3 regions of the Paenibacillus ilasis genome follow, and region 2 is predicted to be linked to each of the others. Evidence: riboswitches for the same ligand, from Rfam matches in the RefSeq annotation. Region 2 holds a riboswitch; each other region holds the start of a gene.
The links. Region 2 has a riboswitch for thiamine pyrophosphate ahead of ACETK5_RS22810 (ABC transporter substrate-binding protein). Riboswitches for the same ligand answer to the same signal wherever they lie in the genome.
Positions count from the first base shown of each region.

Region 1: linked by a shared signal. The riboswitch ahead of tenA (thiaminase II) and the one ahead of ACETK5_RS22810 (ABC transporter substrate-binding protein) in region 2 are both predicted to bind thiamine pyrophosphate.
Region 3: linked by a shared signal. The riboswitch ahead of ACETK5_RS00590 (ECF transporter S component) and the one ahead of ACETK5_RS22810 (ABC transporter substrate-binding protein) in region 2 are both predicted to bind thiamine pyrophosphate.

Region 1 covers NZ_JBHDJG010000003.1:471,824-477,004, forward strand. Annotated here, with positions in the region: gene thiE (thiamine phosphate synthase) at 163-843, opposite strand; gene thiD (bifunctional hydroxymethylpyrimidine kinase/phosphomethylpyrimidine kinase) at 840-1,856, opposite strand; gene thiM (hydroxyethylthiazole kinase) at 1,853-2,695, opposite strand; gene tenA (thiaminase II) at 2,751-3,437, opposite strand; TPP riboswitch at 3,579-3,682, opposite strand; gene ACETK5_RS26290 (VOC family protein) at 3,947-4,447, shown strand; gene ACETK5_RS26295 (hypothetical protein) at 4,626-4,901, shown strand.
Region 2 covers NZ_JBHDJG010000002.1:596,013-601,193, reverse strand. Annotated here, with positions in the region: gene ACETK5_RS22820 (diguanylate cyclase domain-containing protein) at 1-854, opposite strand, end outside; gene ACETK5_RS22815 (VOC family protein) at 1,114-1,497, shown strand; TPP riboswitch at 1,677-1,788, shown strand; gene ACETK5_RS22810 (ABC transporter substrate-binding protein) at 1,904-2,935, shown strand; gene ACETK5_RS22805 (MTH1187 family thiamine-binding protein) at 3,016-3,309, shown strand; gene ACETK5_RS22800 (ABC transporter permease) at 3,306-4,061, shown strand; gene ACETK5_RS22795 (ABC transporter ATP-binding protein) at 4,116-4,949, shown strand; gene ACETK5_RS22790 (TatD family hydrolase) at 5,029-5,181, shown strand, end outside.
Region 3 covers NZ_JBHDJG010000001.1:96,564-101,744, forward strand. Annotated here, with positions in the region: gene ACETK5_RS00580 (SDR family oxidoreductase) at 1-674, shown strand, start outside; gene asd (archaetidylserine decarboxylase) at 742-1,545, opposite strand; TPP riboswitch at 1,709-1,821, shown strand; gene ACETK5_RS00590 (ECF transporter S component) at 1,913-2,542, shown strand; gene ACETK5_RS00595 (ABC transporter ATP-binding protein) at 2,535-4,211, shown strand; gene ACETK5_RS00600 (energy-coupling factor transporter transmembrane component T family protein) at 4,208-5,014, shown strand; gene ACETK5_RS00605 (TetR/AcrR family transcriptional regulator) at 5,178-5,181, shown strand, end outside.

The DNA of each region.
Region 1 (5,181 bases), on a different contig from region 2:
CTTTATGGCAATCTGATCTAGGATGTTACACGAAAATGGATGAAAAGAATGGCATGTTGACGGAAAAGCTGAGCCTACACAGTAATTTAAAATCTGACGTAAACAAAACAAGAGTGCCGCAGAAGCTTCGGCACCCTTGTTCATAATCCGCATATAATCCTCTTACATCTCAAGTAATTCGTTGGTTGCACGGCGTATCTTTCCTATAAAAGCCTCCACAGCCTCCCGCGCCGACTCCGCTCCCGTCACGGCGGAGATCACCGCGACGCCATCTGCACCCGCTTCCATGACTTCCTCCACGCGCTCCACGGTAATCCCGCCAATCCCTACGATCGGCAGATGGATTCCAGCTTCGCGCAGTTCACGAAGAATCGCTGGGCCTTGTGCAGCCTTGGCATCATCCTTCGAGACGGTTGGATAAATCGGTCCGATGCCAAGATAATCGGCACCATGGAGAAGGGCGCGCCTCGCTTCCTCCACGGTATGGGCGGAGACACCCAGAATCCGGTTGCCGATCCGCTCCCGTACGGAAGCCGCGCATTCGTCGTCCTGGCCGATGTGCACACCGTCGGCGTTCAGCTTCAGCGCCAGCTCCACATCGTCATTGACGATGAAGGGTACGCTCGCTTGGCGGCACTGATTCTGGATCCGGCGAGCCAGCTGGACCATCGGCTCCCCAACAAGCGCGCCATGTCCCTTCTCGCGGAACTGGACCATGGTCGCGCCGCCAGCCAGTGCCTTCTGCACAATTCGGCTTGGCTCTTCGATACAGTTCACGCTGCCGAGTACGAGGTACATCCGTAGATGCTGCCTCATCATTTCGGGTGTCACTCTCCCCGTCATCGCAGCACCTCCTGACGGCGGCGACGATACGCCCAATGATTCGTGGGGCCGTGTCCTTGCCCCAGGTTTAAGCCGTCTTCAATGGCCGCTTGGATGAAAGAGCGTCCGCTCTGAATGGCATCGAATGCGCTCAAGCCTTTGGCCAAGCCTGCGGTGATGGCGGCAGAGAAAGTGCACCCGGTACCATGCGTATGAACCGTATGAATTCGTTTGCCGTATAATTCCGTGAAGGCCATACCATCGTATACAAGGTCCATGACGGGAGGACTGCCGGGATTTCCGAATCTGTCGCCATTCTTGATAATTGGGGAGCGTCCCTCACTTAACTCCCCGTTATGGCTGGCAGTTCTCGTTTGGCCAGACGTTAATTCGGACCTAGGCAACTCTTCCTGCTGCGTATCCGCCATTATATCTGGTTCCCTGTCTCTTTGGTGATCCGCATCTTCATGACCGACAAGCATCCCCTCATCATGGCCGCCCTTGATCACAACGATCTTGGGCCCCAGAGCATGAATACGCCTCGCTGCTTCCTTCCGATCTTCCATTGTGCGGATACGCATCCCCGCCAATACTTCGGCCTCCGGTATGTTGGGGGTGACAATCAAGGCCAGCGGCAGCAAATCTTCTCTTAAAGCCTGCACCGCTTCGCTTTGCAGCAGCTCCGCTCCGCCTTTGGCAATCATTACAGGATCGACAACGACCTTCTCCCAGCCAAAAGCCCGAATCCGGTCAGCAACCAGGCGAATGATCTCGGCGTTGAACAGCATGCCCGTCTTCAATGCATCTACTCCAAGGTCCGGGCCTACCGCTTCCATCTGCTCGGCGGCTGCTTCGGGGGGCAGTGGATATACGCCGTGAACCCCCAAGGTATTCTGCACCGTGATCGCCGTAATCGCCGACATGCCGTATACGCCGAGCTCTTGGAAGGTTTTCAGATCGGCCTGAATGCCGGCGCCTCCGCCGCTATCGGACCCGGCAATCGTCAGTGCCCGGGGCACGCGAGTCTTGCTCATCGTGTGCCACCTGCAGCGGTCGCTTCTGCTTCCCGGACAGCCGCATATCCTTCCAGCGAGTCTGGATGGAGCTTTGCCAGCTCATCCAGGAAAGCGATCTGGAAGCTCCCCGGTCCCTGGTCTGCCGTGCGCTCTGCGGCTTTTGCCGCCGCGGCCCCGTAGAAGGCCAGTCCCGCCGTACCCGCAAGCAGCAGGTTTGCCTCCACTGCGGCAAAGGCACCCAGCACCGAGGTCAGCAGGCACCCTGCGCCGGTGACCTTCGTGAGCAGCGGGTCACCGCCAGTAATGATACGCACTTCACTTCCATCGGTAATTACGTCCTCTTCACCGGTAATGGCCACGATCGTGCCTAATTCGCGTGCAGCCCGCACAGCCAGCTCGGCATGATTGCTGCCTGCGCTGATGCCAGCGTCTACGCCTTTGATCTCGCGGGCTTCCCCAACAAGGTGAGCGACTTCAGCCGCGTTTCCACGCACAAGCGAAACCTTCACCTCGCTCAGAATCCGCAAGGCCGACTCCGTCCGAAAACGGGTCGCGCCCGCACCGACCGGATCCAGCAGGACCGGGACGCCATGGGCATTGGCCGATTGCCCCGCTATTATCATCGCATCTACCAGCTCGCGGTTCAGCGTGCCGATGTTCAATACGAGTGCGCCCGCGATGGCGGCCATATCCGCCACTTCCTCGGGCGCGTAAGCCATGACCGGCGACGCGCCCAGCGCGTACAAGCCGTTAGCCGTAAAATTCGTAACCACCACGTTTGTCATATTGTGAACGAGGGGGCTCGTCTGCTGTACCTTCGTTAAAAGCGCCGAAACCTCTTTTTCCCATGCATGCATATGAATCAGCCTCTCTTATCTATAATGGAATTTATGTGCTTGATACAGTTTCTCCTTACAGCACCGCAGCCTGCAGCTGCACCGGCCATTCCTCCTGCTTATATGCCATATCCCAGAACATATACTCCAGTTGGCAGCTCAGCATGAAATGCTCCGTCATCCGTTCCCGCTCGGCTGCCGTCGCACGCTCTGCCCATTCATCGACACGGTTGCAGAACTTGGCTGTCGCGTCTTCCCCCCGGTTGCCGTAGAAATAAATCCAGTCATAGAACGGATGGGACGCATCCGGCTTCACTTCATCCAGCAGCCTGCGGCCAATCTCCAGGTACGTCCACGGGCAAGGAAGCAGTACCGCCATAATCTCGCCCAGACTGCCCTCATGCGCCACCGTCAGCATATGACGGATATAATGATGCGCGGACGGAGCAAGCGGATACCCCTGAAGCTCTTCATAGGTCACCCCGGCGGCTGTGCAAAAATTCTGATGCGGGTGCACCTCGCTGTGCAGGATGAACGAAATCTGTTCGTTAAAGGTCACGATCTCTTCCCTGCTGGTCGATTTGGATATGGCGATACCGTAAATCCGCATGTAGGCATTCAAATACTCAAAATCCTGTTTTACATAGTGAATCAACTGCTCCCGCTCCAGATTCCCCTGGGCAATGCCTTTTACGAAGGGATGATCGAAGATTGCTTGAAAAATACCTTCCGCCTGCTGACGGAGCTCTTGCGTGAAACTCATTTTTGTCCCCACCTCCAACATATTGAAGAGCAGGAAGTCCGTAAGTCACGAGTTTCCAGGCAACGCTAAAAAGCCGCCCCCGAAAACTGGAGCGGCTTCGTCAACAAGCCCGAGTGCGCCAAAAAACGCACCGAGACCTCATATACGAAGGCTCCACTTTCCTACGCTAGTACGAACTAGATCAGGTTCAAAGGGTCCAAGATACGCTCTTGTCTCAGCCGCTAACGGCTCCCCTAGTGGACTTCCTATTCTTTTGTCTAATACTGTACATAGGTTTGTGGGTCGTGTCAAACGTGAACCGTTCGCGGACAGAACTCCACGCTTGAAACCTTTACATGACCGGGTGATCATAATGTTCTACGGTGGCGGTGGTTATTTTGCTAAATTAAAAAGCCGTATGCCCAAAACTTGTTTTGGGAACACTGACGCTCGGTTGTCATATATGCCCCCGCATAATGAGTACATCAGAGCAGCTCAAATAAATGAAATTTAAGGGAGCGAGCGTATTTATGACGAACCCATCGAAAGCGGTTAAACCCATTCCGGATGGCTATACCTCCGTGACACCGTGGATCATCTCAAGAAACTCCGCAGCGCTGATCGAATTGCTGCAGCAGGCTTTTCAAGCCGAAGAGTTAGCCCGCGTCTATGTTGGCGATGGTATCATCGGCCATGCCGAGGTGCGAATCGGGGACGCCGTCGTGATGATGTTTGACGCGAAGCCGGAATGGCCGGATAGCCCGGCATACCTCCGTTTATATGTTGAGGATTGCGATGCCGTCTACCAGCAAGCGCTGGCCGCAGGAGCCGTCTCGGTCACGGAGCCAACAAGCTTGTTCTTCGGTGACCGGGTGGGACGGGTACGGGACCCGTTCGGCAACTTATGGTGGATTCAGACGCGAATGGAGGACCTCACTTCTGAGGAAATGGAACGACGAGCCCAAGACCCGGAATACATCCGGGCGATGGCCTATGTTGCCGGAGCGGACATTGTGGTGAAGATTTCGTAAAAAGGTGGAAGCGAAGCAAAAGCGTCATTATAGGGAGGGCACGGATGGATTTGGTGTCCAGGGGATGCTTGGATGGCTGCCTACCAAAACGATGTAGAACCGCATGATTTTAAGTAGCTATGGTTTAGTGGTAGAAAACGGGGGAACTCAGAGTAGATAGCTGAGGCCACTGCTCGTCTTGGTGCTAGTGCTGATCTTGGTGCGACTGCTGGCCTTGGTGCTACTGCTGATCTTGGTGCGACTGCTGGCCTTGGTGCTACTGCTGATCTTGGTGCTAGCGCTGATCTTGGTGCTAGTGCTGATCTTGGTGCTAGTGCTGTTCTTAGTGCTAGTGCTGATCTTGGTGCTACTGCTGATCTTGGTGCTACTACTGATCTTGTTGCTACTGCTGATCTTGGTGCTACTACTGATCTTGATGCTAGTGCTCGTTTGCTACTACTCATCTTGGTGCTAGTGCTGAACTTGGTGCTAGTGCTCGAGGACAAGCGGACTGAGGATACGTTATTTAGCCAAATCGGGGTTATTTTCGAGAGCTAGCGGACACCAGATACGTTATTCATAGAATATGATGGCAAATAGGCACCTTATTGCGGTAATAAGGGATCCTGAGTCCGTTATATTTAACAATTGGGTGCGAATCAGGAAAATAAGGGAACTGGAGTCCGTTAACAGGTGGTCTTTTTGCTACTGCTCATCTTGGTGCTGCTGCTCGTTTGCTACTACTATCTTGGTGC
Region 2 (5,181 bases):
AGGGCAAACATCCCGCCAAGCACGCTGTAGGGAAGCAGGTACCTTACGATCAGGTTTCCGATCGAACGCGGCTCCCGCTCGCCAACAGAGGGCTTACGGGAAGCAGGGGCAGACTGCCCACCTGCGAAACTAATAAAAAATACCGATAATGAATAGAGTGGATACAGGTAGGGACGTGCCTCGATACCCATAAGATCAACAAGATAGATGTATAGAACATCTCCTGCAATATAAGTACTCCCGCCAAGACATAACAGAATGGCCGACCATTTCCTTAACTGTCCGGTATTAAAATACAACACCAGCGTAAAAAAAATAAGTACCATGGCGCACAGCGGATACAGCATGTCCACCCAAATGTTTCCCCATACTGCCTCATGGGCCAGACCCTCAAGCTCAGGTTTGATGAAATACTCCCATCCTACCGTCATGACCGTTATGCCAACAATCACGATGTCCAGCATAAACCGGAGCCCCCGAAACGAACCCTGTACATGCCGGAATAAATAAATGAGAGAACTTGCGAACAGGATGAGTTCGAGCCCCCAGAAGAAATGGGTTAGAGCCGGATAGAAAGCGCTCTCTTTTCCAAACCAAACATGACATGCGTGAATGATTCGGGCCGCTGCATCCCCCATCAATCCGAGACTCACAATAAACCAAAACCTGCGAAGATAAACCTCATAGCGCCGACTAATCCGCATTAAATAAACGGAGGCAGCTGCAGGAGGAATAATGACTAGAACACGCTGAAGCGATAAAGCGTCAGGCATCCACAGAGCGATCATGATCTGAATGAATGCATATATCATGGCGAGTCGAATCCACAGATGATCTGCTGGAGTTGGACTCATAAGCATTCCTCCTCGGCCAAAAGGTAAGCTTTTTTCAACACTTGTTTGTTAGGTCTTTCGAATTAATACTTCTAGTTCTCATGATACTTTTTACCCACCCAAAAGTAAAGATGAGGAAATGAAAGAAAAACCACGGATTCTACTCTATGAAACCCGTAACGCTCCGAAAAGTTACCGCCTTCAAGACCTACTTGACGTATAGGAATTATGTGATAATATTTCATTCATATCTCATATGAATCGGAAAGGGTGTTTAGCCTTGTCACAGAAACGATTGGATCATGTCGGCATTGTCGTCCGGGACCTTGAAACCACGATCGCCTTTTACACCGCCGTCGTCGGACTTGAACTGAAGGATCGCCTCACCCATACCAATGGCGTCATCCAGCTGGCATTCCTCGGATTTAACGGCAGCAACGAAACGGAGGTCGAGCTTATTCAGGGTTACAGCGACACGCTGCCCGCAGAAGGGACCGTTCATCATTTTGCCGTCAGCACGGATAACATCGAAGAGGAATATGCTCGTATTCAGGGACTGGACGTGCCTCACTTGGATGAGGAAATCGTGACGCTCCCGAATGGGTATCGCTATTTCTTCGTTCACGGTCCCGAAGGGGAGTGGATTGAGTTTTTCCAGCGCTAAACCTCTTACGTACGGTAGAAGCCTTATTCAAATCCTTTATCTTGTGAAAGGTTCATAGCTCCATTCATTCTTCCAATTGCATACGTGTTCTAAACCAAGACCTGCCTCGTTCGTGCCCCTTCGAACTAGACAGGTCTGGTGTGTTAGGACTATAATAGCGGATGTAATGATCGAAACTTCATAAATACCGGGGGAGCTGGAATTTGGCCGGCTGAGAGTGTATCCGATATGATACTGACCCTTACACCTGATCTGGGTAATGCCAGCGTAGGAAGCCCATGTTTGCGGCAGCTTTTCATTTGCCGTGGTATACACTTACGCCGTCATGCGTCCTGATATCATCAGGGCGCTTTTTTTGTGGAGTTAACGAGGTTATAGAAAGAGAATTCAAAGGAGAGAAGAAACGATGAAGAAGGGAACATGGATTCCGCTGCTTCTTGCTTGCGTCCTGCTGATGGTTGCGTCTGGATGCGGCACAAGCGGACAGAACAAGAAGACAGGTGCCGAAGGCGAAGACAGTCAGACTCCCGGGAAACTCCGTGACGTACAGCTGATGCTCGATTGGTCCGCCAATACGAATCACACCGGCCTGTATGCAGCGAAGGAGCTTGGGTATTATGAGGAAGAAGGGCTTAATGTCCAGATCGTCCAGCCGGGAGCAGGCGGAACGGATACGCTGGTCGCATCCGGAAACGTGCCGTTCGGCATCAGCTATCAGGAAGGCGTAACGCTGGCCAGAACGCAAGGATTGCCGCTCGTTTCCATTGCAGCGATCATTCAGCATAATACATCCGGCTTTGCCGCCCCCAAGAATAAAGGCATCGTGAAGGCAGGCGATTTTGAAGGAAAATCCTATGGAGGCTGGGGCTCGCCTGTGGAGGAGGCCGTCATGAAATCCATCATGGAGATCGATGGCGCCGATGTCAGCAAGGTGAATATGGTCAATATGGGCGATGCCGATTATTTTACGGCCGTGAAACGCGACATTGATTTTGCCTGGATCTTCTATGCTTGGACGGGGATTGAAGCCGAGCTTCGCAATGAGCCGCTTGACATGATTTATGTGAAGGACTACTCGGAGCAGCTTGATTATTACACACCGGTGATCGTAACGAACGAGAAGCAGATCCAGGAGGACCCCGAGCTTGTCAAAGCGTTCATGCGGGCGACTTCAAAAGGATATGACTATGCGATTCAACATCCTGAAGATGCGGCAGCCCTGCTTACGAAGGCTGTTCCTGACTTGGATGCCGAACTGGTTCTCGCCAGCCAGAAATGGCTGAGCCCCCGTTATCAGGATGATGCACCCCGCTGGGGCGAGCAGAAAGCCGAAGTATGGTCGGGGTATGCCGACTGGATGTTTGAGCGCAAGCTGCTGGAGAAGGAACTTGACGCGGACCGCGCATTTACCAATGAATTTTTACCGGAGCAGCCATAAGGTTATTTCTATTTAAGAGGAGAGACAGCAGGCCGCCTCTCTTCCATTACAATATAGCTTGCACGAAAGGATGAGTTTATATGGCGAATACACTCTTAAGCATTCAAGTAATACCGAGAACGCCAAACGGGGCCGACAGCATCCCTTATGTGGATGAAGCGATCAAGGTCATTCAGGAATCGGGCGTAAAATATGAGGTCCATGCACTCGAAACGACCATGGAAGGAGAGCTCTCCGAGCTGCTCAAGATCGTTGAGCGCATGCACGAGGCGCTGGTGAATGCGGGAAGTCCCAGCATCATATCCCAAGTCAAAATCGCGCATCATCCGACCGGTATCAGCATGGATAAGCTGACTGAGAAATACCGTCCATGAAAAGCTGGTGGAGTTCTGTTTGGCCGCCCGTTGTGGCGGTCCTCTTCTTTTTGATGGTTTGGCAGGCCGCAGTATCCGTATTCGACATTGAACCCTTTATTTTGCCTGCGCCGACGGCCATCGGGCATGAGGCCGTTACCGGAGCTTCCGGTCTCTTCCAGCATACAGCGGCCACCCTGCAATTAACCCTGATCGGATTTATGATCGGCACGGCGATCGGTCTTGTCATCTCGCTGGCTCTGCACATGGTGCCTTTTCTCAAAACCGCCCTTTATCCGCTTCTTATTCTTAGCCAGAATGTGCCGACCATCGCCCTTGCCCCGCTTCTCATGATTTGGTTCGGCTTCGGCATGCTGCCCAAGGTTATCGTGATTACGCTGGTCTGCTTCTTCCCTGTCGCTGTTGCGGCCCTGGACGGACTCGCCCGTACTGACCGCACCATGATGAATTATATGCAGATGGCGGGGGCTACCTCGTGGCAAATTTTCACCAAGCTGGAGCTGCCGCATGCCCTTCCCTCCATCTTCTCCGGGATTCGCATTGCGGCCACCTATTCGGTCATGGGGGCGGTGATCGGGGAATGGATCGGCTCGGACCGGGGTATCGGCTACTACATGATGCTGCAAAAATCCGGCTACCGCACGGACCGGGTGTTTGTTGCCATCCTGGTCATCGTCCTGCTCAGCCTGCTGATGGTGCTGCTGATCACCCTGCTGGAGAAGCGGCTGATCCGCTGGAATCGAAAAGGTTAAAACCATTGTGAATGGACATTTTCCAACAGATATAAAAGGAGGCTGTTTTGCGATATGACACATCAAGTATCCCTGTCGGATCATGACAGGCTTGGCCGATCCTCTGCAGCGGTCCCGCCAGCGCCTGCCCTTGAGGTTCGCAGCCTTCGAAAAACCTTCCGCGAACGGCGCAGCGAAGTGCATGTGCTGGATGATCTTTCGCTCCAGGTGCAGCCCGGGGAATTCGTCTCCTTGATTGGTCCTTCAGGCAGCGGAAAGAGCACGCTCTTCCATATCATCGGGGGGTTAACGGCTCCGGATGCGGGCTCCGTTCTCATGGATGGTCAGGACGTGACCGGGGAAAAAGGCCGCATCGCCTATATGCCTCAACAGCCGGCACTCTTCCCTTGGCGTACGGTGGAGGACAACGTGCTTCTTCCCGAGGAGCTGAGGGGCACCTCGAAAGCCGCTGCCAGGGAACATGCCCGCAGCTGGATGGAACGGGCCGGACTCTCCGGCTTCGAAAAAGCGTATCCGCACACCCTTTCAGGCGGAATGCAGCAGCGGGCGGCTTTTCTGCGCGCACTGATGAGTCCACGGGAAGTCATGTGCCTGGACGAACCGTTCAGCGCATTGGATGCGCTGACGCGCAGCGATATGCAGCGCTGGCTGCTCGATATCTGGGAGGATACGCGCCGTTCGGTGCTGATGATCACCCATCATATCGAGGAGGCGCTGCTCCTCTCGGACAGCATCTATATCCTGTCGGCACGGCCCGGAACCATCTTGAAAAGGGTAGAAGTCCCTTTTTCCCGTCCACGCCGGGAAAATATCCTGATGGATCCGTCCTTCATTGCATTAAAAACCGAAATTTCCGCCATCATGCGGGAAGAACAGCACAAACGCTGACCGATGAAGGCCAGCGGAATACATACATCCATGATCAGCAAAATGCTTCATGGAAGCTTACAAGCGAGGTTATGTAACGATGAAATCATTCATGCAGCGTGAAGCGAATTTCCCACTGATGGACACTCATATTCATCTGGATAGTTATTCGTTATCCGATCAACAAGCGATTCTGGCGGATATCCGCCATCATGAGGTTCAATCCCTCATCTCCGTCTCCATGCATCTGGCT
Region 3 (5,181 bases), on a different contig from region 2:
ACGTATTCCAGCTGGATATATGCATCGAGGAACAAGTCAAGGCCGCTGCTTTGGAGATAGAGCAGAGGTATGGACGCTTGGACGTGCTGGTGAACAATGCCGGCGAGGCGGTAGGCGGCATGGTGGAGGAAGAGCCGCTCAGCGGCTGGCGAAAGCAGATGGAGACGAATTTTTTCGGGACCGTATCGGTAACGCAGCAAATGCTGCCGCTGCTCCGCCGTACCGGACATTCCAAAATCATTCTCATGAGCAGCATTAGCGGCGTGGTCGGCTTTCCGGGTTATGGACCTTATGCGTCCTCCAAATTTGCTTTGGAAGGGTTTGGCGAAAGCCTGTCCATGGAGTTGATGCCCTTTGGCATCGATGTCGTGCTGATCCAGCCCGGTGCCTATGGCACCCCGATTTGGAACAAAAGCTTTGGGGAGCTTGCGGTAAAGGAAGGATCACCCTACAGCGATCTGCTGAAGGGCGTGCTGGAGTATTCCGAGCGGACAGCCAGGGGAAGCGGGGATCCGCTGGAGGTAGCCAGGCTTGTGGCAAAAATTGCGTCCATGGCTAAGCCCAGGTTCCGCTATTTGCTGCCCCGAGGCACGCGGCTAACCGCATGGATCAAGGGCGTGCTGCCGGATCGGCTGTTTCAGCGGATCATGTATCGGATGCTGGGCCGGCGTTAATCATTCATGCCGCGAATGATTCATGGCCTTAACTTGTAAAATGCGATGTTTGGTAAGGTGAATGGGATTACCCTTTTCTGGCTGGGGACGGATGAAGCAAACCGAGGAGTTCCCCCATCTTCACCTTGGAGCCGGGTTCCAGGTCACCGCGCGGAGTAAACGTGCCGTTCTCCGTCAAAAGCACGACGGTAGAGCCGAATTCAAAGTACGCGAGCTCATCGCCAATCCCGTATTTCTTCACGTTCTCGTCAGCATAACGGATGCTGCTTACGTTCATGGCTCCGACCTTCACGACGGCAACTTCGCCGAACTCATGCGCAATATAGGTAATGAGGCGTTCATTGCGGCTGAGCACGTTCCGAATATGGGTCATCGCAAAATCGTTCACAGGGTAAACGCGGCCCTTCAGATGCTCGCTCTCCGCCTGAACACCGGTTACCGGGGAATGAATGCGATGATAATCGGTCGGGCTTAAATACAATACAAAAGCATAACCGTTGATGTAGTTTTCCATTCTTGGCGATTTGGCGAGCAGCTCGCTCAGGGTATAATCCTGTCCCTTGACGCTCAGAATGGTGCCGGCGTTGACGGCGCCCATTGCCGAAATCGTCGCATCGACCGGGCTTACCATAGCGTCGGCGGTATCATCTATGGCGCGCAGGCCTATTTTTAACCGGCGGGAAAAGAACTCGTTCAGTGAGCGGTATTCGTGGATTTCTTTCTCCGCTTCATGCGCCGGAATTTGATAAATTCGTATAAATGCAGGTATTAGATGACGGCTCAGCCGGCTGTGGGAACAATGTCCCATGATTCGGGACAGCCACTTGCGGGAGGATAGCTCAGTCATCAGACGCAGCAATTGTTTAGCCATGTCATTCTCCTTTGTGCATAGGTGTCAGCAATAAACGTTGGTGGAAAAGCCAACCACTCTGATATTGACATAGAATGAGATGGAAATCAATAAATAGCCATTTTTGAAAAAAGGCTCTTGCTTATTCCGGAGCGAATGTGTATTTTAAAGTTAACATGAAACCGAATAGGAATACGGGGGCTTGAGTGAATCAGGCTGAGATTGCAGCTGTTATCCGCTGTTGACCGTTAATCTGAACTGGGTAATGCCAGCGTAGAGAATATCCGACCCTGCCTACATAGGGCCTATTTTTCCGTCTGCGCGTTTTTCCAGACGGTTTTTTGTTGTGTTTACACAAAAATAGAGGTGGAGAGGGGAATGTGTTGTTATGGGAACGTCTGTGCAAGAGAAGTTGGGGGTTCAGCCCCGAAAAGGGCTGCGGTTAAGCGATATTTTGGTGACGGTTCTGGTATCGCTGGTGCTTGGCGTCATTTATCATTTCTGGGGTTCGGTTTACAATCTGTTAAAACCGCTGTTCTTTGAAGCGGATGAGTTGTTATACGGCATGTGGTTCGCTGCAGCCACGCTTGCTTACTTGCTGATCCGCAAGCCGGGAGTGGCCATCATCGCGGAAGTGGCGGCGGCCCACGTGGAAGTGCTGTTTGGCAGCGGCTGGGGATTGACCCTGCTGCTGTATGGCCTCATTCAAGGACTGGGGGCAGAATTGGTATTCGCGGCATTCCGTTATCGGAGCACCTCCGCGTGGACGCTGGCGATTGCCGGAGCCGGCGCGGCCATCGGCTCGATGATCATGGACTTCTATTACAGCTATACCGATGACCTGCAGACGTGGATGTTCCTTGCCAAATACGGCATGCGGGTACTCAGCGGCGCCGTCATTGCAGGCCTCCTGATGCTCCTGCTGGCCAAAGCGCTTGACCGTACAGGCGTGACATCCCTGCTGCGTCCTGCGTCGAAGAAGGATTACGAAGCACTGGATGATCCGCGCCATGTCTAATGCCACGGTTAGCCAGGTTCCGGCTCAGTCCGCTGAGATGCTTCCGGAACCGGCCGTGTATGTGGAGGGATTGCGTCTGAAGTATCCGGGCGAGGAGCGGCTGATGTTCAAAGACCTCTCCTTCTCGGCAGTCCGCGGGGAGAAGGTGCTGCTGCTCGGTCCGAGCGGCTGTGGCAAATCCACGCTGCTGCAGGTGCTTAGCGGGATGATTCCCCGCGCAACGGAGGTGCCGATGAAATGCGAGGCCCAGCTGGTTCCGCGCTCTTGGGGTTATGTGTTTCAGGATCCGGATACCCAGTTCTGTATGCCGTACGTGGATGAAGAGCTGGCTTTCGTGCTGGAGAATCTAAGTGTCCCACGCGACGAGATGAAGGAGCGGATGCAAGCGGCCCTGCGCGAGGTGGGACTTGATCTTGAGGAGCTCCATATGCCGATCGGGCATTTGTCCCAAGGCATGAAGCAACGACTGGCGCTGGCATCGGCTCTGCTGCTGGAGCCGGAGGTCCTGTTCCTTGACGAGCCGTCTGCGCTGCTCGACCCGGAAGGCAGGGAGCAAATCTGGTCCGCGGTGAAGGCCGTCTCGGAAGGGCGTACGCTGATCATCGTGGAGCACCGGATTGAAGAAATGGCCCAATACGTGGATCGTGTCGTGCTGTTCAGCCCGGATGGGGTGATTCTGGGCGAAGGTCCCCCAGCAGCGATATTCGCTGAATATGAGCGGGAACTCCAAGCCTACGGAATCTGGTATCCCGGCGTATGGGAAGATTACGCGGAGTCCCGGGAAGGCAGAGAGTTATTCGCCCCGGTCGACGCGCTGGGCAATGAGGCAGGTGATCTCCTGTATGAGGCTGCTCTGCCATACGCTCAGCATGGGGAAACTGTCATTCAACTGGCGGATTTCAGGGGGATGAGATGGGATAAACCTGTCATCACCCTCCCTTCAGCCGAGGTGGTTCCGGGACAATTCATTGCGGTGGTTGGGCCGAACGGAGCAGGAAAGAGCTCGCTGCTGCTCAGTTTAATGGGGCTGCTTCGCGCCGAAGGAACCTATGTGCTCTGCGGGGAAGAGGTCATTCAGGGCAGGCGCAGGAAGGTGCGGAAGAAGAGAGAGCAGCAGCTGCGCCAAATCGGATTCGTGTTTCAGAATCCGGAGCTTCAATTCCTGACGGAACGCATCGGCGATGAGGTGGTTTACTCCCTGCTGGTGGATCATGTGCCGCCGGAGGAAGCGAAGGCACAGGCCGACCGCTGTCTGGAACGCTTTGGACTGAAGGGCATGGAGGCCAGGCATCCGTACCAGCTGTCGACAGGTCAAAAGCGCCGCTTAAGCGTGGCTACGGCCATGGCAAGACAGCCGTCTGTGCTGCTCCTGGATGAGCCGACCTTCGGACAGGATGCACGGAATACGTTTGCGATTCTGGAGATGTGTGAGCAGCTGCGCCGCGCGGGAACCGCCATTCTCATGGTGACGCATGAAATGGAGATCGCGCAGCGGGTCGCCACGCATATATGGGAAATCCGGGAGGGGCAGTTGACGTCAAGCATGCCTTCCCCCCGATGGTGTACCGGGACGGAATCCGGACGGGAGACGGGCGGAGCGAATGGCGCTGATGAGACTCGCGAAAACCTAACCGGGGCCGATCATCGCCTCACGGGGGTGAACGCATGAATATATGGAATCCCGTGCGGATCACTTGGCTGCACCGCGCGAATCCGGTGGTGAAGCTGGGACTGATCTGTGCGCTGTTTTTTATGACGGTGTTAACCCATGATCTTGATTTTGTCATGTATCAGGCGTTGATCTTTATGATCTGCCTCGTGGTGCTCAGCGGGGTGAAGCCGTGGAAGATGCTGCTGTTTTTCATACCGTTTCTGCTTGCCTTTATTTCGTCTTCCTCTTCCATGATGCTGTTCGGGAAAGGGGAGACGATCTGGTGGGAGTGGGGATTGTTCCGGGTATCGGAAGAAAGCTTTTATCGGGGGCTGCATCTGGGGTTTAAGGGAATTGCCTTTGCCTCGGAGGGGCTGCTGCTTGTTACGACAACGTCCTCGGTGGATTTATTCTACAGTCTGATGCAGAAGCTGAGGCTTGCGCCCAAGTATGCTTACAGCTTCATGGCTTCGATCCGGCTGCTGCCCATGGTCTGGGAGGAATATGTAATCCGCCGCCAAGCCTTGAAGGTACGAGGAGTCCGCCCGATTCGCGGCGTTCGCGGCATGGTGAACCGCGCAGGACTGTATGTGGTGCCGCTGCTGGCGCAGAGCATCCGCCGGGCACACCGGGTGGCCGCGGCGATGGAGGCGAAGCAATTTGACGGGGATCGGGCGAAGGCTCGAACGTATTATTACCCGTCACGTTATTCCCGCTACGATCTTCTAATCATCGGATTACTCGCCGCCGCCGCCTGCTGTGCTTATGTGGCAGCCGGATATTTTCCTTGGTTCGGCATTGGCGACGTGCGGTTTGATTAAACGGTTGTTTTCTCGATGAGAGCCTGCTTATGGTGTGTAAGCAGGTTCTTTTTTTATGAGATCAGAATAACTTCAGAGGGCCTGGATTTCATGCTGATTGAGGCGTTATAATACTAGTGGTACCAGAAAAGTATTTTCAGTACCAGAAGGGGAGTTTATTCACGTGC